One region of the Alishewanella sp. HH-ZS genome, then DNA from elsewhere that is predicted to be linked to it. Evidence: predicted binding sites of a transcription regulator. Region 1 holds the regulator's gene; each other region holds the start of a gene.

Region 1 (8,339 bases):
ATAATTGACCGAACAACTTAAACTGCATCAGTCAGACTCCGGAGTAGCTATGCTTATTAAAATCATTATCGGCGCACTGTTAATCTTTATCGTGTTTAATCTGGCCAGAGCCGGGGTGGCAATGGCGCGACAGCAGGAGAGTACTCTGCCAATGTCGCACTTTCTTGGCCGCCGGGTCCTGTATTCTGCCATCGCCCTGGGCCTGATCCTGCTGGCGATTGCCACCGGCCTGATCACACCAAACCCGCGGCCTTACTAGGCCGCGTTACAACACATAAACAAAGAAGAACAGGCACACCCAAACCACATCAACAAAGTGCCAGTACCAGGCTCCGGCCTGAAACGCGAAGTGTTTTTCTGGCGTAAAGTGTCCTTTCAGCACCCGCAGAAACACAAAGAACAGGATCAGGGCGCCCAGCGTCACATGTAGGCCGTGGAAACCGGTTAACAGGTAAAAGGTATTGCCATAGAAGCCGGAATCAAGCCGCAAGCCCAGATCGCGATAGGCGTGCACATATTCGTAGCCCTGCAGGCATAAGAAGATCACCCCCAGCAACAGGGTAACAAACAGCATGCCCTTTAGCTGACCCCGTTTATTCTGCTCCAGACCGGTATGGGCAAAGTGCAGTGTGACCGAGGAAATCAGCAGGATAGCCGTATTAATCGCCGGCAAACCCCAGGCTGGCATGGCCTGAGTTTCTATACCACCCGGTGTTTTTACCAGTGGCCATACCGGCTGAAAATCTGGCCACAGGATGGCAAAGGTCATGGCATTATTGCTTGCTCCTCCCAGCCATTCCATCGCAATGACCCGGCCATAAAACAAGGCACCGAAGAAGGCCATAAAGAACATCACTTCCGACACAATAAACCAGCTCATGCCCTGCCGGAACGAACGGTCCATCTGGCTGCTATACAAGCCAGACATGGACTCATCAATCACATTGCGGAACCAGCCAACCAGCATAAAGACCAGAATGGCTAAGCCCAGTAACAATAACCAGCCACCAAAGCCACTTTGTTGTTTACTCATATCAATAACATAGTGACCGGCGCCAAAAGCGATACAAAACAACGCCACGGCACCGACGATCGGCCAGGGGCTTTGCGCCGGGACATAATATTTTTCGTACGTTTTACTCATCTTATTCCCCAAGATTTTCAGTAGCGGCACTGCCCTGCCAGTTAGCTGTCACATCGTACAGGGTGTAATTCAGCGTAATAGTGCTGAACTGCGCAGGCAGAGCCGGATCAACGTAAAACTGAACTGGCATCAGCATCTTATTGCCGGCTGCCAGTTGTTGTTGGGTAAAGCAGAAACATTCGATTTTATGCAGATACAAAGCGGCCTGTCCGGGCGAAACTGAGGGCACCGCCTGACCGACAATCATCCGGCCGGTTGGATTTTCGGCCAGATAATTCATCACATGCACCTCACCCGGATGTACCGTCAAACGGCGGATCTCCGGCTTAAAAATCCATGGCATGTCTTTATTCGGTCTGGCCAGAAACTCAATGGTCACTTCACGGCTGGTATCAATGCCATCTGCCAGTACCGTAGCCGGTACATTTGAGGTTTTGCCATTGATGCCAGTGACTTCACAGAACACGTCGTAAAGTGGCACCAGCGCAAAGCCAAAACCAAACATCAGTACCGTTACCAATAGCAGTTTGCTTACCAAAGTCCGATGCAGCTGCATAGGGCCTCCTATTTCACTTCCGGCGGTGTATCAAAGGTATGGTAAGGAGCCGGCGACGGCACCTGCCATTCCAGTCCTTCAGCGCCTTCCCATACCTGTGCGGTCGCTTTTTCGCCGCCGCGGGCGCATTTGACGATCACCCAGACAAAAATCAGCTGCGATAAGCCAAACAGGAAGCCACCCACGCTGATAAAGGCATTGAAGTCGGCAAATTGCAGCGCATAGTCAGGGATCCGCCGTGGCATACCCGCCAGGCCAACGAAGTGCATTGGGAAAAACAACAGATTGACCGAGATTAGCGAACACCAGAAATGCAGCTGACCTAATCTTTCGTCGTACATATAGCCGGTCCATTTCGGTAGCCAGTAGTAGGCAGCGGCAATAATGGAGAACACCGCGCCGGATACCAGTACATAGTGGAAATGCGCCACTACAAAGTAGGTATCGTGATACTGGAAGTCCGCCGGCGTAATAGCCAGCATCAAACCGGAAAAACCACCGATGGTGAAGAGTACGATAAAGGCCAGTGCAAACATCATCGGGACTTCAAAGGTCATGGCACCACGCCACATGGTTGCGACCCAGTTAAACACCTTCACGCCGGTCGGCACGGCAATAAGCATGGTGCAATACATAAAGAACAGCGTGGCAAATACCGGCATACCGGTGGTAAACATATGGTGCGCCCAAACCAGGAACGATAAGACTGCGATACTGGCGGTGGCATAAACCATAGAGGCATAACCAAACAACGGCTTGCGGGCAAAGGTCGGTATGATAGCCGACACAATACCAAATGCCGGCAAGATCATAATGTAAACTTCCGGGTGACCGAAGAACCAGAAAATATGCTGGAACAATACCGGATCGCCGCCACCGGCCGCATCAAAGAAGCTGGTGCCAAAATACTTATCCGTCAATACCATAGTAACAGCGCCCGCCAGTACCGGCATCACCATAATCAGCAAGAAAGCGGTGATAAACCAGGTCCAGACGAACAGCGGCATCTTCATCCAGGTCATCCCGGGCGCCCGCATATTCCAGATGGTGACGATCACGTTGATGGCACCCATAATTGAGGAAATCCCCATAATGTGTACCGAAAACACGAAGAGCGCCGTGCTGTCATTACTGTAGGTAGTGGATAGCGGGGCATAGAAGGTCCAGCCGAAATCCGGACCACCACCCGGCATAAACAAACTCAGCAGCAGGATCAGAAACGCAAACGGCAGGATCCAGAAGCTCCAGTTATTCATTCGGGGCAACGCCATATCCGGGGCGCCAATCATCATCGGGATCATCCAGTTCGCCAAGCCGGTAAAGGCTGGCATCACCGCCCCAAACACCATAATCAGACCATGTACTGTGGTCATCTGATTAAAAAATTGCGGCTCAACAAACTGCATGCCGGGTTGGAACAGTTCCAACCGGATCACCATCGCCATGCTGCCACCGATAAAGAACATCACTAAAGCAAACACCAGATACATGGTACCGATATCTTTATGGTTAGTAGTAAACAGCCAGCGTTTTATCCCGGTTGGCTTATGGTCATGATCATGGTCATGCTCGTGTTCATGTGTAATAGCTGACATCGCTTACTCTCCCTTACCCTGCTGCACAGCGTATACATCCGCAGCCTGCACGGCGTCACCGGTATTATTATCAAAGGCATTGCGGGTATAGGTAATGACCGCGGCCAGTTCTTTCAGGCTGAGCTGCCGGCCAAAGGCCTGCATCGCCGTACCGGGTTTACCATTGACGATAATATCGATATGGGCGCGCCGGTCATTCAGCACCAGCTGACTGCCACGGATCGCCGGGAAGATGCCGGGTAAACCGTTACCACTGGCCTGATGACAGGCGACACACCAACCCTGATACACCCGTTCACCGGTAGTCATCAGTTCTGCCATATCCATACTCATTGCCAGTAATTCACGCTCTGCTGCCTTTGCTGCGGCAATCCGGGCCTCTTCCTGTGCCACCCAAACCTGGTAGTCCGCAGGCTCTTTCGCAATCACCACCACTGGCATAAAGCCGTGATCTTTACCGCAGAGCTCTGCACACTGACCACGATAAATGCCAGGCTCATCAACCCGGGTCCAGGCTTCATTAATAAAGCCGGGGTTAGCGTCTTTTTTTACGGCGAAGGCAGGCACCCACCAGGAGTGAATCACGTCGTCAGAGGTCATCAGAAAGCGAACTTTTTTACCGGTTGGGATCACCAGCGGCCGGTCAACTTCCAGCAGATAGTTCTCGCCTTTGGCCAGCTTGTTAGCAATTTGCTCACGTGGGGTAGCCAACAGGGAGAAATATTCGATCTCATGATCAAGATATTTGTAATGCCACTTCCACTGCGAGCCCGTCACTAATACGGTGACATCTGCAGCCGAGGTATCTTCCATCGCGATTAAGGTTTTGGTGGCAGGTATTGCCATACCAATCAGAATCACCACCGGAATGGCGGTCCACAGAATTTCAACCTTAGTGCTTTCGTGAAACTGAGCCGGCTGCACTCCCCGCGCTTTGCGGTGGCGAATGATGGACCAGAACATGATCCCAAACACCACTGCACCGATAACGCAACAAATCCAGAAAATTGTCATATGCAGTTGATAAACCTGCTGACTAATTTCCGTAACGCCCCGGGTCATATTTAAAGGCATGGATGTTGATGCATTTGCCGATGCGGCAAAAAGCAGGGTCGGCAGCGACCAAAGCAGACAACGCGCGTTTGTCACTGTACTTCTCCTCTGTCATTTGCAAAGCAAATTGCAGAAACCAAGTACACAGAACTACACGGTTTTTTTACTACCCACCCAACCGAATCTATGTGCTATACCCTTCATCCTTAAAGATTCGGGGATATAAGTTTCGCAATTTATTATTGTTATTGTTCTTGGGTTGATTTCGAGGCTAGCGCTGAAATCAGTAGCGGCACACCTGTTGTTATTTTTTCGCCGGCTACCGTCTAAGAATTATCCAGGATGAAGATTATGTAAACCCCTAAAATGCAAAAGTGCCGATAAAACCAACAGGTCATACCAGCGCTTTTAAAAATAAGCTATTGAGAAATTTTATAAATTATAACCAGCTACCGTTACGGATCACCCCAACTGCCAAGCCTTCTACGGCGAAAAATTGCTGCCGCAAGTCAACTTTTATCACCTCAAAATCCGGATTTTCCGGTAACAGCAATACCTGATGGCCATCGCGCTGAAAGCGTTTTACCGTGACTTCATCATCGACCCGCGCGACGATGACCTGACCTGGCTGCGCCTGCTGGGTTTTGTGCACGGCCAGTAAGTCGCCATCCAGAATACCGATATCCTGCATACTCATACCTTGCACCCGCAATAAGAAATCAGCATGCGGTTTAAACAGGTTGGCATCGATCTGGTAATGATCCTGGACATGCTCTGCTGCCAGGATCGGCTGACCGGCGGCGACTTTACCAATTAATGGCAAACCCAGTTGCTCCGGGGGCGCGTCCTCTTCCAGTAAACGGATCCCACGAGAGGTGCCGGGTAACATCGCGATCACACCTTTCTTGGCCAGAGCTTTTAAATGTTCTTCCGCTGCGTTAGCTGACTTAAAGCCCAGCCGCACGGCAATTTCTGCCCGCGTCGGCGGCATACCGGTTTCCTGTTGATAATCCTTAATCAGCTGCAGAATTTCTGCCTGTCGTGGAGTAAGAGGTCTGTTCATGCTGGCTACCCATACAGTATTTACTGTGAGTATATACAGTCTTTCTGGCCTTGCCAAGTTTTCAGCGCGAACAAAACTTGCTGCTATGATCAGCTATGCTATTCTTAGCGCCCATTTTTTTCAGGTCAGTAAGGTTATGTTGTCAGGCTTTAAGCTGTTTACCAAACTGTTACGATGGCCCATCCGGCTGTTGGTGAAATATAAAATTGTGCCCGATAATCCGCTGCATGCGCTTGGAGTCGAGCCCGGACGGCCCTTGCTGTATATCTGCCATACTGAGTCCGCCAGTGATTTGGCAACCTTACGCCGGGTATGTCAGCAGTTACAATTACCTGATCCGCTATCGAAGGTGCAATTAGGGTCACAGCTGTTGCCCCGCACTCTGTTTCTGGAGCAACCACACCGGCTGATCGGCGGGCGCGGCAAAACCCGTGCCCTGCAACAAGGCCAGCAACTGTTAGCCGCCCATCTGGCACAGCCTGAGCTAAGAGCGCAGTTAATGCCGGCTGCCATTTTATGGGGCCGGGCACCGGGTAAAGAGAACAGCATTAAATGGCTGATTGGCGAAGCACACTCACCAAACTGGCTGGCAAAATTACTTATTGTGCTAATTTCCGGACGCCATACGCTGGTGCGACTGAGTAAACCCGTGGATCTGCAACAAATGGCGGCCCAGTTTGGTTCCGCACCGGAAACGGCGCGCAAACTGTTACGGATGTCGCGGATCCACTTTTACCGGCAACGGCTGGCGGCAACCGGGCCCAAACTGATGCAACGTAATCAGTTATTTAATGCGTTATTGGCTTCACCGGCGCTGAAAAAGGCCATTGCCGACGAGGCCGAAACTAAACGCATCAGTTATCAGGCGGCCCAGCAGGAAGCCCGCAAGTTATTGCAGGAAATTGCCGCAGACTACCGCACCTCGACGCTACGCTTTGGCGACCGTATCCTCAGCTGGTTATGGCAAAAACTCTACTACGGCATCAAGGTAAAAAATGCCGATCAGCTGCGCGAGCTGGCACAAAAAGGGCACGAAATTGTCTATGTCCCCTGTCACCGCAGCCATATGGATTACTTATTACTTAGCTACATCATCTATCATCAGGGCCTGGTGCCGCCGCATATTGCGGCCGGTATCAATCTGAACTTCTGGCCAGCCGGTACCATTTTCCGCCGCGGTGGCGCTTTCTTTATCCGACGCAGCTTTAGTGGCAACAAGCTTTACTCAGCCGTATTCCGTGAATACCTGAGTTTGTTGTTTATCAAAGGTTATGCCGTTAAGTATTACACTGAAGGCGGTCGCAGCCGCACCGGCCGGCTGTTGCAGCCCAAAACCGGCATGCTGGCGATGACAGTACAGTCGATGCTACGCGGTATCGATCGCCCGGTCACGCTGGTACCGGTGTATCTGGGTTACGAGCATGTGATGGAGGTCAATACCTACCTTAGCGAACTGCAGGGCTCAGGTAAGCAAAAAGAATCGGTGTTTGGCGTACTGAAGGCAATCCGTAATCTGCGCGATTATGGCTATGGCTATGTCAACTTTGGCGAGCCGATTTCACTGAACCAGTATCTGAGCCAGCAAGTGCCAGCGTGGAAAAGTGAAATTAACCCACTGGAAGCACCTAAACCGCAGTGGTTAAATCCGGTGACCGGCAAGTTGTCCGAGCAGATTATGCGGCATATCAATCAGGCGGCGGCATTGAACAGCATTAACCTGATTGCCCTCTGTTTGCTGGCCAGCGATAAGCATAGCCTGACCCGGCAAGAGCTGGTGCAACAGCTGCAAGCCTATCTGACGCTGCAGCAAGCAGTACCCTATCATGCTAATGTCAGCCTGCCAGAACAAAGTGCCGAGCAAATGCTGGAGCATGCGGCCAAGATGCAAAAAATCATGCTGACGGCAGACAGTTTCGGTGAACTGGTCAGTCTAAGCCCGCAGCAAGCGATACTGATGAGTTATTACCGGAATAATATTCTGCATCTGTTTATTCTGCCGGCCATTCTGGCTTCAGCTGTGCTCAGACAGCAGCGACTCAGTTTGACTGAATTGCAAAGCCTGGCCGAGCAACTGTATAGCCTGTTAAAACATGAGCTATTTTTGCAGGTGCCCTCACTGCAGCACTATATCAGGCAACAGGTGCAACAACTGCAGGCGCAGGGGTTATTAATACAGGACGGCGAAGATTATCTGGCACCACCGCAGCACAGCCGCGAATATATGATGTTAGATTTGCTGGCGCACAACGCCGAACATACGCTGCAGCGCTATGCCATGGTCTTTAACCTGCTGCGGGCGCATGGCCCGCTGCCGCGCCCAGAGCTGGAACAGCAAAGCCATCAGCTGGCGCAACGTTTACTAACCTTGCATGGCATCAATGCGCCGGAATACTACGACAAGAATCTGTTTGCCGGCTTAAGCCAGGCATTAAAACTGGAGGGTTACTGTCAGTCAGATCAGGACAACCGGTTACAGGCAACGCCAGCCTTGTCGCGGCTGGCGGCTACCGTTAACTTGTTGTTGCGTAGCGAAGTGTTACAGAGTATTCACAGCATTATGCCGGAGGCCGCAACCACTCAACCCGGCTCCTGATACTCGCGGATCACCCCTTGCTGGATAGTGGTCGCCACCAGTTTACCATCGCGGGTAAAAAACTGGCCTTGCACTAAACCCCGGCCGCCGGATGCGGCCGGGCTATCCACAGCGTAGAGCAACCAGTCATCAAAACGAAAATCCTGATGAAACCACATGGCATGGTCGATAGTGGCGACCTGCATATTTTTCGCCATAAAAGAACGACCATGCGGCTGCAAAGCAGTAGGCAGAAAGTTAAAGTCTGATGCATAGGCCAGCAGATATTTATGCACCCGCAGATCATCTGGCATGCTGCCATTGGCTTTAAACCAGACATAACGCTTTGGCGCACT
Region 2 (8,339 bases), on a different contig from region 1:
ACTCTGATGTTTTAACAGCGCAATAGTGGCTCTTAATTGTTCCACATTGTCAGAGTTCTCAGTGGCCGGTGCGTTTAGCATCGCTTTTAACTGCGCCAGCTCCTGAGTTAAATCCGCCACCTGGTCGGCTTGACGGGCCGCCGCTGCGATGGCTTCATCGCGTTCGGCGATCAGACTATCCAACTGGGTTGTATCAACGGTAGCTACCGCAGCCTGTTGCAGTTGCAGCTCGGCAAGCTGTGCCTGTGCTTGCTGTAACGCTTCCGTTTGCATGGTCTGTTGTGCAGTCTGTTCTGCCACAGCGGCCTGATGCTGCTGTTGCAGACTGGCCAGTTGTTCGCGCAGCTGTACCACTTCTTCAGTGTCTGCAACCGCCTCTGCGCTGATCCGTTGCTGCAATTCTTGCTGCAACTGCTGATTTTGTTGCCGTAATTGTTGCAGTTGCTGAGTTAACTCTGCTGCGCCATTCTGGCCGCGACCAGCCAATTGCTCCAGTACCGCATCGCGTTCGGCAGTCAGTTCAGCACACTGATCGGCGTACTCGGCCAACTGTTGATGGATCTGTTTCTTCGCTTCGAAGTACTGGCGTTGCTGCTCGGTGCTGCGCTTGCGCAGTTGTTCATGCTCATCGTTCAGGCTATCAAAGCGCTGTTGTTGCGCCGCCAGTTCTTGCTGCCATTGCGCCTGTAACTGAGTTAATTGCTGTTGTTTCGCGTCGGCTTCCTGCTCTGCCAGTTGCAGTTGCTGTTGTAGCGCAGCGAGTTGGGCAGCGTTGGCCGTCAGTTGTTGCTGATAAGCGGCGGTTTCATCCTGCAGCTGTTGCAATTGTTCCAGCCGGGTTAACGCTGCCTGATAGTTTTGTTCCAGCTGCTGTAACTCTTGAGTGGTGTCTTCCAGTTGCTGTTGTTGCTTCTGCAACTGCTGTTGATATTGTTGCAGTTGCTGCTGATTAAGTTCGGCTTCTGCTTCGGCATTGGCTAATTGCCGTTGCGCCTGCTCCAGCGCCTGCTGTTGGGTGGTTAACTGCTGTTGCAGTTGTTGCTGCTCCAGCTGTAACTGGTCACGCTCAAAGCTGACATTGGCAAAATTATCAGCTTGCAATGCCAGCTGCTGTTGCTGGTTAGCCAGTGCTTGTTCCAGTTCAGATTTACGCTGCTCTGCCTGGCGTAAATTTTGTTGCAACAGTTGCACCTGCTCCACCGCTTTAACTTCGGCCTGCAGTGCTTCGGTTAACTGTTTATTTAACTGGTCGGTTTGCCATTGGGTCTGCTTCAGGGCTTCCCGCTGAAAGGCGGCCATAAAGTCTTCGCTGAAAACCGACGCTGAGTTTGCAGCGTCCTGCTGTCGCTGTTGCACCTGCTCGGTGCGCCACTTTTTATAGTGCGACACCACGGTAGCCTGAGCATCTGATACTTTAGACAGCAAGTAATCCAGAGACACCGCCTTGCCAGAGCTCTCTAAATCATCACAGATCTTCTTAACATCAGTATATTGCGACATGATTCTTTACCTTTTACCAACCAATGGGCGTGTTCGCTATGCGCTGCCCGGAATGAAAGCTTAAGGAATGGCAGAGCCTTGCGCAAAGGCTAAATGCACAAAATTTGCACAGCGCAAGGTGTTAGCTGCGGATTTAATTCATCATATTGATCTTTAATAAATTATTTTTTTAACCTGCATTATTTTGCGCGCTGAAAGCGTGTAAAAAAGCAGCGGAATAGCCCGAAGGTATTAGGGGGTAAAACCTTGGTTTGCGCGATACACTTTGCCAAAGCTAAATTTTACCGCTAAATTAACTGATTATTTATACAGTTGTTGTGCCTGATGATCCTATATATCGCGGAAAAGCCCAGTGTCGGCCGTGCCGTGGCCGCTGTTTTGCCCAAGCCGCACCAGTCCGGTGACGGCTTTATCAAAGTTGCTACCGGTGATGTGGTGACCTGGTGCATTGGTCACTTATTGGAATTAGCCGAACCAGAGCAGTACGCGCCGGAATATAAAAGCTGGCGCAAAGCGCATTTGCCCATTATTCCCCAGCAATGGCAGCAACAGGTAAAACGCCAGACCAGTAAGCAATTTCAGGTAGTAAAGCAGCTGATCAAGCAGGCAACACAACTGGTGAATATGGGGGACCCGGATCGGGTCGGACAAATCCTGGTCGATGAAGTGATCCACTATGCCGGTGTCAGCCAGGCGAAACTGGCCGCTACCCGACGTTGCCTGATTAATGATATGAACCCGGCAGCCATTAAAAAGGCGCTACAGGATTTACGGCCAAATAGTGACTTTATCCCACTGGCGACCTCGGCACTGGCCCGCGCCAGAGCCGATTGGCTGTACGGCATTAATATGACGCGTTTATGTACACTTTTGGGTCAGGATGCCGGTTATAAGGGAGTGTTATCGATTGGTCGGGTGCAAACTCCGGTACTGGGTTTAGTGGTGCAGCGTGACCTCGAGATCGAAAACTTTGTCAGTAAGCCCTTTTATGAGGTGTGGGTTACGCTGCAAACGGCACAACAGCAGCAATTTCAGGCCAAATGGCAGCCCAGTGCTGCCTGCGCACCTTATCAGGACGAAGAGGGCCGGGTACTGCTGAAAAAACTGGCCGAGACCGTAGTACAGAAAGTCAGCGGTCAGGCCGCTGTTGTGAAAGCAGTGAGCCGCGAGCCGAAAAAGCATGCGCCACCGCTGCCATACAGCTTATCGGCATTGCAGATCGATGCAGCCAAGCGTTTTAATCTCAGCGCCCAACGTACGCTGGATCTCTGTCAGCAACTGTATGAGCGGCATAAGCTGATCACCTACCCCCGTTCAGATTGCCGCTATTTGCCAACAGGACATCTTGCAGACCGTCATAGCGTGAGTCAGGCCATTGCGAAAACGGCGGTAAATCTGGCCAGTGCGGTGACGACTGCTGATCTGAGTTTACATAGCAAAGCCTGGAATGACGCCCAGGTCGGGGCGCACCATGCCATTATCCCAACCTCGGCCAGTATCGATGCCAGCCGCTTAAGCCGCGAGGAGCAGCAGCTGTACGAACTGATTGCCAGACAGTACTTAATGCAGTTTTACCCCTCCTTTCAGTATGTCGAACATCAAATCGATAGCGAAGTCGCCGGCGGACTCTTTATTGCCAGGCAAAAGTCGGTCATTGCCGAGGGCTGGAAGCAGCTGTTATCCGGCGGCGTCAGCGCCGGCAAGGATAGTCAGCCCAACTCAGATTATGCGGCCAGGCCATTACCCGACGTAAAGCCCGGTGACGTCCTGCAATGTGTTGCCGGCAAGCTGGACGAGAAACAAACCAGTCCGCCCAAAGCCTTTACCGATGCCACCTTGCTGGCGGCCATGACCGGTATTGCCCGTTATGTGCAGGACCCGGAATTAAAAAAGATCCTGCGGGATACTGATGGCCTGGGTACTGAAGCGACCCGCGCCGGCATTATCGAGCTGTTGTTCAAGCGCCGGTTTTTACACAAGCAGGGTAAAGAGATCCGTGCTACTGCGGTAGGCCGGCAGTTTATTGGTTGCTTGCCGCCACGGCTGGTATTACCCGATATGACCGCGCAATGGGAAGCGCAGTTAGAAGCGATAGCTGAAAAAAAACTGGCGTACCGTGATTTTATGCAGCCACTTCAGCAGGAGCTTACCAGCTTGCTACAGGACGTCGCCGCACAGCCGCAGTCCTTTCAGGGGTTAGCCCAAAAGGGTTATGCGGTAACAAGGCGACGTGCCGCCAGGCCTCGCCGTGCCAAGCGTACCGCCTGATGCATATTGGCGAGATAGGCGTTGGCGATATTTTGCACTAGGCTCAACAAACCGCCGGCAGCCGCTTTTTTGGCTACTGGCTGGAGATAGCAGGAAATTCGCCTACACTTATGACGTGCCATCACTCTTCTGAGCAGGGGGTGGCACGCCCTGGCGGGTATGTCGTCAGAGCGGACAGCCAACGCTGTTTCTTCACAGAGAAGGTGCATAAAATGATATTGTTAGTTGGTGGTGAAAAAGGTGGCAGTGGCAAAAGCTGTCTGGCGCAGAATATAGCCGTCTACTTTTCGCGGGAAAAGAATGCCAATGTCATGCTGGTTGACTGCGATCCGCAGCGAACCACATCGGATTGGGTGCAAGAGCGCCATATGAATCCGGAATTACCCTGGATCAACTGCGTACAGATGTACGGTAAGATCCGTTACGAGCTGAAAAGCCTGGAAATGCATTATGATGTGGTGGTGGTAGACTGCGGTGGTCAGGATAGCGTAGCCTTACGTTCGGCGATGGTGGTTGCCAGCCATGTACTATTCCCGTTGCGGCCCAAGCGGCGTGATTTAAAAACGCTGGAGCATCTGGAAGATTTAGTCAGTGCCTGTAACGTGGTAAACCCGGAGATGATCGTCGGCTGTGTGCTGACGCAATGTCCGGCCCTGCCGAATCAGGCCAACCGCATTCTGGATGCGAAAGAAGTATGTAAAAGTTTTAATTTGCGGGTGCTGGAAAACATCACTTACAGCCGTAATATCTATGACGACAGTGAAGAAAAAGGCCTGTCGGTAATGGATGTGGATAACGATGGCAAGGCCGCCGGCGAAATCCGGGCAATTATTGAAGAACTCCTGTCGATGAAGGCGATTCAAGAAGATGGCGCTAAGCGACCTGAAGAAAAAGTCTTTGCAGTCAAATAAACCCAGCTTTACCGTTGATGAGTTTATTGATGATGCACATAACTACGCCTTGGGGCTGCCGCAAATCGTCAGCTTACGGCAATTATTACCGGAAGAAGACGAGCCGCCGCGGCTTCCGATGCGCCATGCGACCTTTACCCTGAGTGAAGAAGCGATTAGCGCCCTGAGTGAGTTGAGTGAATTAACCGGTGAACCCAAATCCAAACTGATCCGCAAGCTGATTTTGCGTGCGACCAAGTCAGTGCAGTTTGATTTAGCCAAGGTAAAAACGGCGAAAGCCAAATTACCACCGGGTGGCAGTTAGGCTGTGGTTCAGTAACTGGAGTATGAGCTCGTGCCGCTGCCTAAGTAGCGGCACGAGCCGAAAATCTGTTTACGTTAACGCGCCAGATAGGCGTAAGCGGTCAAAAAAGCGGTTTCCTGAAACGCCTTTAATCCGGTCGCTTTGAAATCGACCGGTAATGGAAAGCGTTTAATTTGTTCTTTTAGCTCAGTAGCGGATAACAGGCTAACATTACAATTGTCCAGCAGCTGTAACGCCGCCTCAATTTTAAATCCGACAGCCCCACCGGCGAACTTGCCTTTTTGTGGCCGCTCTTTAATCACCAGATGCTGGATCTTGTAATCCTCGACTAACTTGCGCACAGCAAATTGAAATTTACGTACCTGATCGGACTGATTATCCTGACTCAGTGCAATCCGGGTTTGCCGGCAATCCGGCAGGTTAAACAAACCGTCCTGGTATTCCATTAAGCATAAAATTGCTTCACTGCCTTTAATCTCAACGCCACATACGCGCATCTTAGTATCCTGTTTAGTTGCCGCTCAGGCGGTCATAGTACTTTTCAATAATGGCACAGCTACGCTGCAAGGGCTCACCAAAAAGTACCGGGTTAAAATCTTTGTTAATACAGTAATTTTGTCTGAAACGTAACACTGAGTCTTTATTCTCGGCCGCTGCGGCTAAAAACTCCTGTTGCCGCAGCCCCAGTGACTTACTGTAATCCTTAAGTTCACGTTGGATCGAGGCCAGCGCCTGTGAGTCAGACTGCCATTCAGTCGGGATCAGGCTCACCGCATAATCAACCACTTTGTCACGATAAGGCTTTAGCGGCGGCTCGCCGGAAAAGGTTAACAACAGCAAAAAAATGACGACGAACCAGAAAAAGGTTTTCATGTACTGACTCCGGCAACAACTTAGACGCGATCTTACCTGAATCCTGGCTAAACTGCATTAGCGGCAACAGCCGCTGCTTCAGTCTTTCCTGATGTACTTTTATTTTATATCAATAATTCGGTACGGGTTACTGATATACTAAGCAGGCTGGTAGTCATAGCTGGGGAATGATGGTGGACGAGCAAAAAATTGAAGTAAAAAATATTCCAACCGGAGTAAAAATTCACCGCCCGCCCGAGGGCAATCCAAATAAGTATGCTTCCCGGGATCGGATCTATGTCCGGGCAGTAAAGGGGTTACACCAAAGCCTGCGTCGCAATATTGGTTTTGTGTTTATGGCGTTGTTTTTCGTGTTGCCCTGGATCCAGTTCGATGGCCACCAGGCAATTTTGCTGGATATCTTTGAGCAAAAATTCAATATCTTCGGCCTGACGCTCTGGCCACAGGATTTTACCCTGCTGGCTTGGCTGTTTATGATTGCCGCCTACGCCCTGTTCTTTGTGACAACCTTCTATGGTCGGGTGTGGTGCGGTTATATGTGCCCGCAAACGGTCTGGACCTTTATCTTTATGTGGTTTGAAGAAAAGATCCAGGGTACCCGTAACCAGCGCATGAAGCTGGATCAGGAACCGATGAGCTTTAATAAGTTCTGGCGCAAGGCATTAACCCACTTCTGCTGGTTGGCATTTGCCTTATTCACTGCGTTAATTTTCGTTGGCTACTTTACCCCTATCGGTCCGCTGTTTGTTGAGTTCTTTACCTGGCAGGCCGGCTTCTGGGCTACCTTATCGGTGCTGTTTTTTACGCTTTGTACCTATGGTAACGCCGGCTGGATGCGGGAAATTATGTGTACACACATTTGCCCCTATGCCCGCTTTCAATCGGCGATGTTTGATAAAGATACCTACACCGTCACCTATGATGCCGCCCGTGGCGAGAACCGTGGCCCGCGTAGTAAAAAAGATGCGAACTATAAGGAAAAAGGCCTGGGCGACTGTATCGACTGTAACCTGTGTGTACATGTTTGCCCAACCGGCATCGATATTCGCAATGGCTTGCAATATGAGTGCATTAACTGTGGTGCCTGTATCGATGCCTGTGACGATACTATGGAGAAAATGGGCTATCCGAAAGGCCTGATCAGCTATACCACCGAACATACGCTGCAAGGCCGGCCGGCCAAGGTGTTACGGCCAAAACTGGTTGGTTATTTTCTGGTGTTGGTGGTGGTATGCGGTGCCTTTATGGTGAATCTGGCAATCCGCTCCCCGCTGGAGCTGGATATTATCCGTGATCGCGGCGCCTTGTACCGGGAAACGCCGGAAGGGCTGGTGGAAAACACCTATACCCTGGGTATTATCAATAAGTCACAACAGCCGAAGACTCTGGTATTAACGGTAACCGGTATTGATAACCTGCAATGGCTGGGGCCAACCGAGGTGGAACTGGCCGGTGGCGAGAGTCGCAATGTGGTAGTCAGTCTGGCGCTGGACCCTTATGAGGCGAAACGCCCGGTGCTGGACCTGACCTTTAGCGTGCATCACAAAGATGCGCCTGAGGTGCGGGCCGAGCAGGGTAATAAATTCTTCAGTGGTCGCTAAGCCAGTGCAGCAATTTGATTTCTCTACCCTGCAGCCGGAGCTGATTCTTGATGCGCTACACCACTATGGCCTGGACGTTAGTTCAGGCCTGCTGGCACTGAACAGCTATGAAAACCGTGTCTATCAGTTTAGTGCTTATCGCGATAATGCGGTCAGCGCCGCGCGCTATGTGGTGAAGTTTTATCGCCCGCAGCGCTGGAGTCTGGCGCAGATTCAGGAAGAGCATCAGTTTGCTTTTGAATTGCAGGCTAATGAGGTGCCGGTGGTGGCGCCATTGTGCTTTGATGGTGAGAGTGTGTTGCCGTTTCAGGGCTTTTATTTTGCGGTTTTCCCAAGCCGTGGTGGCCGAACCCTGGAGATCGACAATGACGACCAGCTGGCATTACTGGCGCGCTTTTTAGGCCGGCTGCATCAGGTTGGCCGGCAACAGATGTTTCAGGCCCGCCCCCAGCTGAGCATCGACAGCCATTTGCGGCATAGTCAGCAGGTACTGGCGGCGCTGCCTTTGATCCCATCCTATTTACGCCCGGCCTTTGATTCGGCGCTGCAGCAGGTGATTGCTGAAGCCAGCCGGCAATACCAACCGAAAACCGTGATCCGCTTACACGGTGATTGTCATGCCGGTAATTTGTTTTACAACGGGGAAAGCCCGTTCTTTGTGGATCTGGATGACTGTCGCAGCGGGCCGGCGATGCAGGACCTGTGGATGATGTTAAACGGTGACCGGCAACAGCAGCGTGATACGCTGGAGCTGATGCTGGAAGAATATGAGCAATACTGTGATTTCGACCGGACCGAGCTGAAACTGATCGAACCGCTGCGCGCGATGCGTATGATTCACTACATGGCCTGGCTGGCGCAGCGCTGGCAGGATCAGGCCTT
Region 3 (8,339 bases), on a different contig from region 1:
CAGACCTTCGGCAAAGCTTTGGGTGCCGAATAAAATACTACTGCCACCGGCCTGCACCTTTTCCTGATGCAGTTGCAACAAGGCTTGCCGTGAGGCTTCACCCTGTACTAATAACGAAAAACCGCTGCTACGCAGCGCGCTGGTGACTTCCTGCATTTGCCAGTAAGAGGCAAACAGCACCAGTGTGCCAGCGGGGTGATCCAGATAACCTGGTAATAAACGGATTAGCTCCCGGCTAAAGGCTGGATCGGTCGGCTCACAGCGGGTCGGAGGCAAGATAATTTCCGCTTGCTCGGCATAGGCAAAGGGCGAGTCGACCTGTAAACACTGCAGTGCTTCGAAATCCTGTAAGCCCAGCTCGCGTTTGGCATGTTCAAAGCTGTTCAGTAGCCTGAGTGTGGCGGAGCAGAGCACCACGGCAAAGGCCGGCTGAAACAATAACTGTTGCAGCTTGTAACTGACACTCAGCGGGCAGGCATGTAAATACAGCGGGCTCTGCGCATTGTCGCGGCTTAGCCAGCGTGCCTGGCTGGCAATGTCTTTTTGTGGTTGCGCCAGCAGTTGCCACAATTGTTGTTGTTGCTCCAGCCTTAAGCGCAGGCTGGCCAGTTCATGGATCAGCTGCGGTTGGCTGCGTAGCAATTTCGGTTGTTCGGTCAACTGTTGTTGTAATTCGTTAAGTAGCCGCTCTGTGGTCGTTAAGGCTTTATTGCTGGTATCTGCTAAAGGTTCGGCCTGTTGCTGCCAAAGTCGCGGCAGGGCCGCATGCGGAAAGCGGTACTCTGTTTGCTCAGCTTGATTAAACCACTGCGCTAAAAAGTCTTTTAAACTGCGTTCAACAGGTTTAAGCGCAGCGGCAAAGTCACTGAGTAAGTCATCTAACTTTAACAGGTCTTTTAAGCTACGCTCGGTCAACAGCCCTTGCAGCACCTGCAGTTGCTTGCGGGCCTTCTCCAGCCAGGCTTGTTGCTGGCTTAACTGGGCGCTGGCGCTGAGTAAGTCCCGGCCGCAATCAGCCAGATGATGGGCTTCGTCTATCACATAGATGCAGTCTTCCGCTGCCGGTAACACCGCATTACCTGCCAGCAGATCGGACAACAGCAGGCTATGATTTACCACCAGCACGTCTGAATCAGCAATTTCTGCGCGTGCCAGATGAAAGGGGCAATGCAGATGTTGTCGTTGTTGCTTATGACAGATATGGGCATCGGCCTGCAGCTGTTGCCACAGTGAATCCGGCACTGCTTCGGTTAGCGTATCGCGATCGCCCAACCAGCGACGGTGTTGCCAGTCACTGAGCAGCCGTTGTAACAAGGCCTGCTGGGCCGCATCCGGGCTAAAATCGGCACCGGCAAATAAGGCGGGTTGCTCAATTAATTGCCGTAAGCGTTCAATACAGGCATAGCGCTGGCGGCCTTTAACCAGGGTAAAGTTAAACTGCAGGCCGCTGTGTGTCAGAAAAAACGGCAAATCCTTATTCACCAGTTGTTCCTGCAATGCCACTGTCGCGGTGGCGATGACCAGCTTCTTATTATTAGCCAGTGCATAGGGCAGGCTACCCAAAATATAGGCTAGGGATTTACCGGTACCAGTACCGGCTTCAATTAAACCCAGGCGTTGCTGGCGGTGATAGTCGCCGGCAATAATTTTGCTGATTTCGGCAATTAACTTATTCTGCGTGGGGCGTGCCCGGTAACCCGGTAAGTGTTGGCGTAAATTTTGATGGCAAAGCCGGATTTGCTGTTTCAGTTGCTCACTAAGCATAGGCTGTATATCTTTACAGTTTTGCTAAGTTTACCCTGCTTTGGCCGTAGTGACTAGTCGTCCGTTATTGTCGGTTTGTCGTACTCCCGATGAGAAAGTGAGCAATTGCTCGGTGGTAAGAGCAGTTTGTCCTAGTAAATAATAGTTTACATTTAAAATCAGGTACAGAGTCGCATTGCTGTTTTTTTATGCAGTTTCAGGCTGTTTAAGGTCTGGTTTTAGGTAAATTGTCTCTGGTTTTGCGCGAAATGCTAGCTTCTTGTAAAACTTCCGATCTTTTCTGGCTGCCGCTGCTGATAGCTTTCGCGCTGTGATGACCAGTATTTATGCAAATTGTTCCGTAAAAGCGGTTGACCCTGCGGAAAAATTGCGTTTATTATCAGGACGCGTTACTCGGGGTCAGTTTCAGTTAATAAGAAATAACCCCGTCTTAAATCCAGTAACTGAAAAACAGAATCACTCAATGTGGTCCAGGGAGAAATACATGTACTCGAATAATAAATTAAGCAAGGCTGTGCGCTTAGCCATCGCTTTCGGTGCCGCTTCAGCGTTCGCCGGTACTGCTGTTGCACAAGACGCACAGCAGGAAGAAGAAGCCGCTAAAGTTGAGCGGATTGAAGTAACAGGTTCACGTATCAAACGTACGGACCTGGAAGGTGCGTTACCAGTAACGGTTATCGATCGTGAAATGATCGATATGTCTGGTCAGCTGTCGGTATCAGACTTACTGCGCGGTACGACTTTCAACTCAACCGGTTCTTTCCGTCCACAATCAGGTAGCTCTGCCCAAGGCACCGCTTCAATCAACCTGCGTGGTTTAGGCTCTGACCGTACTCTGGTGCTGGTCGACGGCCGTCGTCTGCCAAAATCACCTTCAACTGGTGATAGCCAGGATTTGAACTCTATTCCTATCGGTGCGGTAGAGCGGATTGAAATTCTGTCAGACGGTGCATCTGCGATGTACGGTTCTGATGCAATGGGTGGTGTAGTTAACATCATTACTCGTAAAGACTTTAACGGTGTTGAGTTTAACGTCAGCATGGGTGAAGCTTCTGTTCCGAAAGAAGGTGGCGACACTGAAAGCGGTTCAGTAGTATTTGGTTCATCTAACGCCAAAACCAGCCTGATTGGTGGTGTGTCTTGGAACAAACGCGACATCGTATTTGAACGCGATTACCCGTGGGTAGTACCAGGCAGCTCTGTTTACGGTAACAACTGGATCAACGCAGACTTTACCGGTAACTTCTCTGCTATTCCAGGTGGCTGTTCTGAAGAAAACTTTATCGCTACGACAATCTCTGGCGAGCCACGTTGTCAGTATAACTTCAACGCGACTAACGCTAACGAAGCTTCTACCCGCAACGAATCTATGTTCATTAAAGCCCGTCATCAGGTGACTGATGACTGGCAAGTGTATATGAATGCATCTGCAACCAAGTCTGCTTCTTTCGGTCGTTATGCTCCGGCTCCGGACTGGGCACCAGTATCTGCGACCAGCGTAAACAACCCAACCAACCCGAACGCCTGGTTCTACAACCCAGCTAACCCGAATGCCGTGCCATTTAACCCGGCAATCGGCGCACCTCGTGAAATCGAAATCTACCACCGTTACGCTGCCTTAGGTAACCGTGATGGTTATGTAAATAACGAAGGTTCTGACTTCCTGGTAGGTGCTCAGGGTATGTTAGGCAACGTAGATCTGGATTTCGGTGTACGTCGTAACCGCAGCAAGACATATGATATCGGTTATAACTATATCGTTCGTTCTACCGCCTGGGATTATATCGAACGCGGTATCTATGACTTACAGCGTCCAAGTGCGAACGACGAAGACGTGCTGAATGCGATGAAAGCTACTATTTCTCGTATTTCATTCTTTAACCAAGATGAAGCCTATATCAGCGGATCTTTCGATATGTTCGAAGTTGCTGCCGGTATGGTTCAGGGTGTTCTGGGTGCCGAATACCGTAAAGAAGACTATCAGGATCAGTATGACTCGCTGTCAGAAGCTGGCCAGATTGGTGGCTCAGCCGGTAACTCAGCTGGTGGTGATCGTAGCGTGAAATCAGCCTTCTTCGAAACGCTGGTACCAATTCTGGATAACCTGGAAATGTCGTTAGCTGGCCGTTACGACAAGTACTCAGATTACGGTAATGACTTCGCACCAAAAGTATCTTTCCGTTTCGAGCCAATGGACGGTCTGGTAATGCGTGCATCTTGGGGCCAGGGTTTCCGTGCTCCAACGCTGCCAATCCTGACGCAGAAAACGACCTTCTCTGCGGTATCGGTTAACGATGCGCAGACTTGTGCTGTATTAGGTTCTTGTCCGGTTCAGGTTGACACCTTTATCCGTGCTAACCCTAACCTGAGCTCAGAGCAATCTGACCAGTACACTGTGGGTCTGGCTTATCAGCCAACTGACTGGCTTAACTTCTCTGTAGACTACTGGAATACCAAGATTACCAACAAGATCACCTATTTCGGTCCTGCTACAATCCTGGATCGATTAGCATCTGGTGACTCGTTGCCAGCTGGTATCGGTATTACTCGCCGTTCTAACGGTTCTATCAGCGAAGTTCTGGCCGGTTATGGTAACGAGGGTGAAGTTAATACTGATGGTATCGACTTCAACGCCCGCACCAACTTTGACTTCGGTGCTTTCGGTCGTCTGAACCAGAACCTGCAAATTGCCTACACTCGTAACTATGACGAGGGTGGTCGTAATTTCGTGAAAGATCCTGGCTTCCCGCAGATGCGTGCAACCTTACAAAACGTGTATGTGTACGGTGATATCGATGTAGCCTACAACCTAAACCTGATCGGCAATAGCTTCCGCTGTGGTCTGGGTCAGACTCCGGGTGGTGCTGCTAACCGTAACGGTTGTGTGAACTCAGCTAACGCGCCACGTGATGGTAACTGGGGTACCTATGTGACGCACGATCTGCAAGTCAGCTACAACCTGCCTTGGGATGGTAAGATCACTGTTGGTGCACTGAACATTTTCGAGAAGTTACCTTCACTGCGTCCATATGGCGGTCGTGATTACAACTTCGACCTGTATGATGGTTGGGGTCGTCAAACCTACGTACGTTACAGCCAGTCTTTCTAAGGTTGTAACCCTAAGTTAAAAAGGCGGGCTTAGCCCGCCTTTTTTTTATCTGAGTAAAACGGGAGTAACAATGGAACACTGGACAGCATACTGGCAAGCGACCACTAGCCTGAACAGTTTTGCTGAGGGCGAAGCGGCAACGGGTTATCAGGGGGATCTGGCGCATTTTTGGCAGACGCAGTTGGCAGATTTGCCAACTGATGCATTAATTGCTGATCTGGGTACCGGCAATGGCGCTTTAGCACTGTTAGTTGCCGGGCAACGGCAGTCGCAACAAAAAAACTGGCGTATTCTGGCGCTGGATGCAGCTGCGATTCGGCCGCAGCAAAGTTTAGCCCAGCAACCCCGTTATGCAAAGTTGGCAGCGGTAATCCGCTTTTATCCACAGGTGGCGATGGAACAGTTGCCTTTTGCCAGACAAAGTATGGATCTATTAATCAGTCAGTTTGCACTGGAATACAGCAAGTTAGAGCTTAGCCTGGCCGAAGCGGTACGGGTATTAAAGCCTGGTGGTCGCCTGGTAGCGATCATGCATAGCCACGAGACCGCTCTGGCAAATGATAGTGCGTTGGCGTTATCGGTGATGGCAGCACTTAATGCTGGCAACGGTATCCTTGACCGGATCCAACAGCTATTGCAATTGGTCACTCACCTATATGCTCAGCAGCAACTACCAGAGCAAAACGCCGGTTTTTTACAGGCTAACCGCCAGCTAATGGCTCAGGTTAAGCACTATCAGCAGCAAATCTCTGCGGCGGAAGCTGACTGGTTTCAGTATCTGTTTGCACCCTTTGCGGCACTATTATTCCAGCCTAAAGCAGAAAACAGCCAACAGTTTTTGCTGCTAAGACAACAACTAGGTTACTACCGGCAACGACTGGCCGATCAACAAGCTGCTTGTATTACACCGCTACGTCGGCAGTTAATAGACAAGTTATTGCAACAGCAGGGTTGGCAAACATCCTGGCAGGAACTTAGAGTTGAGGGAGAGCTCTTTGGTCTAACCCTAACCAGTTTTGCTGGCTAATGGTCGGCTTAAATGTAACTAAACTGAAAATTTCATGCTATAGTGATGCTGTTTTTTTTGGCGTTAACGGAGTAACTAAGGTGTATTTAGTCAGATTAATGTGTCTGGCGCTGCTGTTGGTATTTTTTGTTCCCACCAGCCATAGCGCCACTATTCCAACCAGTCATTTTTTTGAACATGCCAAAGTGCGCAATATGAAGTTGTCGCCTGATGGTAAACAGGTAGCCTTTAGTTATGAAGAAGGCTCTGAAGTCCGGCTGGCAGTGATGCAACTTGCTAATATGCAAGTCAGAAGTAGCTTTACTTTTGGCGACAATAAGCATGTGTTGAATTTTCACTGGGCCAATAATGAACGTATTCTGATGGAGGTGGCGGAAATCACCGGCAATCTGGTGACGATGCAAGGCACGGCAGTAGATCTGTATGCGGCCAACGCTGATGGCAGCCGGCGTAATCTGATTTTTAAAACCGAATTATCTACTTATAACATTCTGCATTTATTACCTGAACAAGCAGACCGGGTCCTGATTGGCAAATACCATTGGGCGGAAAAAAGCGGTATGCGCGCTTTTACACTGGATATTAATCGCGGTACTGAGCGCTTTTTAGATGACCAACCCCCCGGCGTCGTCGCCAGCTTGATGGCTGATAACAGTGGTGTGTTGCGGATGGGCGTGGAGTTTATCGAAGGCAAAGAGTTTGATGACAATAAAACGGTATTGCATATCAAACAGCAGGGGCAATGGCAACGTCTGGAGCTGCCGGCAAAGCGGCTGAATCCGATAGTGCAACCACTAGGCTTTAACGCTGATAATACCATTGCGTACTTTATTTCTAATTTCGATATGGCAGAGGGCGATCGTCACGGCTTATTTGCCTATCACTTTAATGAGCGACAACTAGAGTTAGTGGCGCGTCATGATTACGCCGATATCAATGGCCGCTCACTGGCACATGATGGCGAGTTACTAGCGGTTGATTATGTCGCCGGCATTGCCGAACATGAATTTATTACCGCCTCGCACCCCGGCGCTTTATTACTGGCAGGATTAAAGAATGCTTTTGTCGGGCAAAAAGTGACTATTACCTCTTTTGACCGCAAGGGCCAGTTGGCGCTGTTTCATGTTAGTGCAGACCGTAACCCGGGCGAATTCTATCTCTACGATCTGCAAAAAAAGCAGGCGCGTTACCTGGCATCAGTCAGACCCAATCTAAAAGCGGAGCAACTGGTGGCAATGCAGCCGATATCGCTGACTGCCAGAGATGGCCTAACTTTGCACGGTTACCTGACCTTACCGCAAGGCCAAGATAAGAACCTGCCACTCATTTTAAATGTGCATGGCGGTCCCTATGGTCCCTACGATAGCTGGGGTTTTAATGCGGAGGCGCAGTTTTTTGCGCATCATGGCTATGCCACCTTGCAGGTAAACTTTCGCGGCTCGGGCGGCTATGGTGACGACTTCCAACGCGCCGGACGTTTGCAATGGGGCCGGGCAATGCAAGATGATTTAGCCGATGCCGTACGCTGGGCGGTGGCACAGGGTATTGCTGATCCCCGACGGATTTGTATCTATGGCGGTAGCTATGGTGGTTATGCCGCAGTATGGGGTGTGATTAAAGATCCAGAGTTGTATCGCTGCGCGGTGGGCTATGTTGGTGTGTATGATATGCCGCTGTTTTTCAAAGGTGACGGTTCAGACGCCAGTCGTAGCCGCAATATCGGCCAGTATCTGCGCTCTCATGTTGGTGAGGGGCAGGAGTACTTACAGAGTATTTCTCCAGTGCATCATGTGGATAAAATTCAAGTGCCTCTGCTAATAGTGCATGGTTCCAAGGATGTGCGGGTGCCAATAGTACATGCCAATAATTTGCGCCGCGCGCTGGATCAGGCTGGTAAGCCTTATCAGTGGTTGGTGAAAGAGGATGGTCATGGCTTCTATCAGCTGGCAAACCGGGTAGAGCTATACGACACCATGTTGGCGTTTTTTAATCAACATTTGAGTGTGCCTGCGGCCGCTGAGCAAGCTGCTGAATAATTAGCTTGACATTTCTGCTATTTTGGTGTGGCGGCGTTTTTAACGCCGCTTACCTGTCTAAATTTAAGACTGACCCTTAATTAGAAAAAAAGTTTCAGCTTTGCGACTAATAACTTCGGTTTAGGCTTGACCCGATTTTTTTTTGCTGCATATTATTAACTGTCTTTGCCCGGATGAAAATTTGGGTAATTCAAAACACGTCTCTCTCACGGATGTGTCTGCCAACAAAAAAGAATGAGATAGTCCGAAGAGCTATCCAGGGAGTTAACATATGTTCACCAATAACAAGCTAAATAAGGCCGTGCGTCTGGCTATGATGTTTGGTGCTGCTTCAACGCTGGCCTTTGCTGGCGCTGTTGCCGCCCAGGAAACGTCTGATAAAGAAGACGAGTCCGCCAAAAAA

What was found. Region 1 encodes LexA, which represses DNA repair genes until DNA is damaged. Its sites were predicted from a motif close to TACTGTATNNNNATACAGTA; they were not measured.
Region 2: A9165_RS07960 (DNA topoisomerase III) is a predicted target of LexA. The motif match lies at 1,795-1,814, and genes of this name have one in related genera.
Region 3: dinG (ATP-dependent DNA helicase DinG) is a predicted target of LexA. The motif match lies at 1,766-1,785, and genes of this name have one in related genera.

What each region holds. Positions count from the first base shown of each region.
Region 1 covers NZ_LZEJ01000005.1:33,258-41,596, forward strand. Annotated here, with positions in the region: gene A9165_RS03130 (SURF1 family protein) at 1-28, opposite strand, end outside; gene A9165_RS03135 (DUF2909 domain-containing protein) at 50-259, shown strand; gene A9165_RS03140 (cytochrome c oxidase subunit 3) at 266-1,144, opposite strand; gene A9165_RS03145 (cytochrome c oxidase assembly protein) at 1,146-1,700, opposite strand; gene ctaD (cytochrome c oxidase subunit I) at 1,709-3,295, opposite strand; gene coxB (cytochrome c oxidase subunit II) at 3,299-4,369, opposite strand; gene lexA (transcriptional repressor LexA) at 4,788-5,411, opposite strand; gene plsB (glycerol-3-phosphate 1-O-acyltransferase PlsB) at 5,548-8,004, shown strand; gene tesB (acyl-CoA thioesterase II) at 7,989-8,339, opposite strand, start outside.
Region 2 covers NZ_LZEJ01000015.1:69,390-77,728, forward strand. Annotated here, with positions in the region: gene A9165_RS07955 (hypothetical protein) at 1-1,500, opposite strand, end outside; gene A9165_RS07960 (DNA topoisomerase III) at 1,825-3,768, shown strand; gene A9165_RS07965 (AAA family ATPase) at 3,981-4,679, shown strand; gene A9165_RS07970 (hypothetical protein) at 4,666-4,983, shown strand; gene A9165_RS07975 (DUF3010 family protein) at 5,058-5,480, opposite strand; gene A9165_RS07980 (hypothetical protein) at 5,494-5,856, opposite strand; gene ccoG (cytochrome c oxidase accessory protein CcoG) at 6,024-7,457, shown strand; gene A9165_RS07990 (serine/threonine protein kinase) at 7,462-8,339, shown strand, end outside.
Region 3 covers NZ_LZEJ01000016.1:28,850-37,188, reverse strand. Annotated here, with positions in the region: gene dinG (ATP-dependent DNA helicase DinG) at 1-1,764, opposite strand, end outside; gene A9165_RS08125 (TonB-dependent siderophore receptor) at 2,249-4,873, shown strand; gene A9165_RS08120 (class I SAM-dependent methyltransferase) at 4,944-5,900, shown strand; gene A9165_RS08115 (S9 family peptidase) at 5,981-7,936, shown strand; gene A9165_RS08110 (TonB-dependent siderophore receptor) at 8,208-8,339, shown strand, end outside.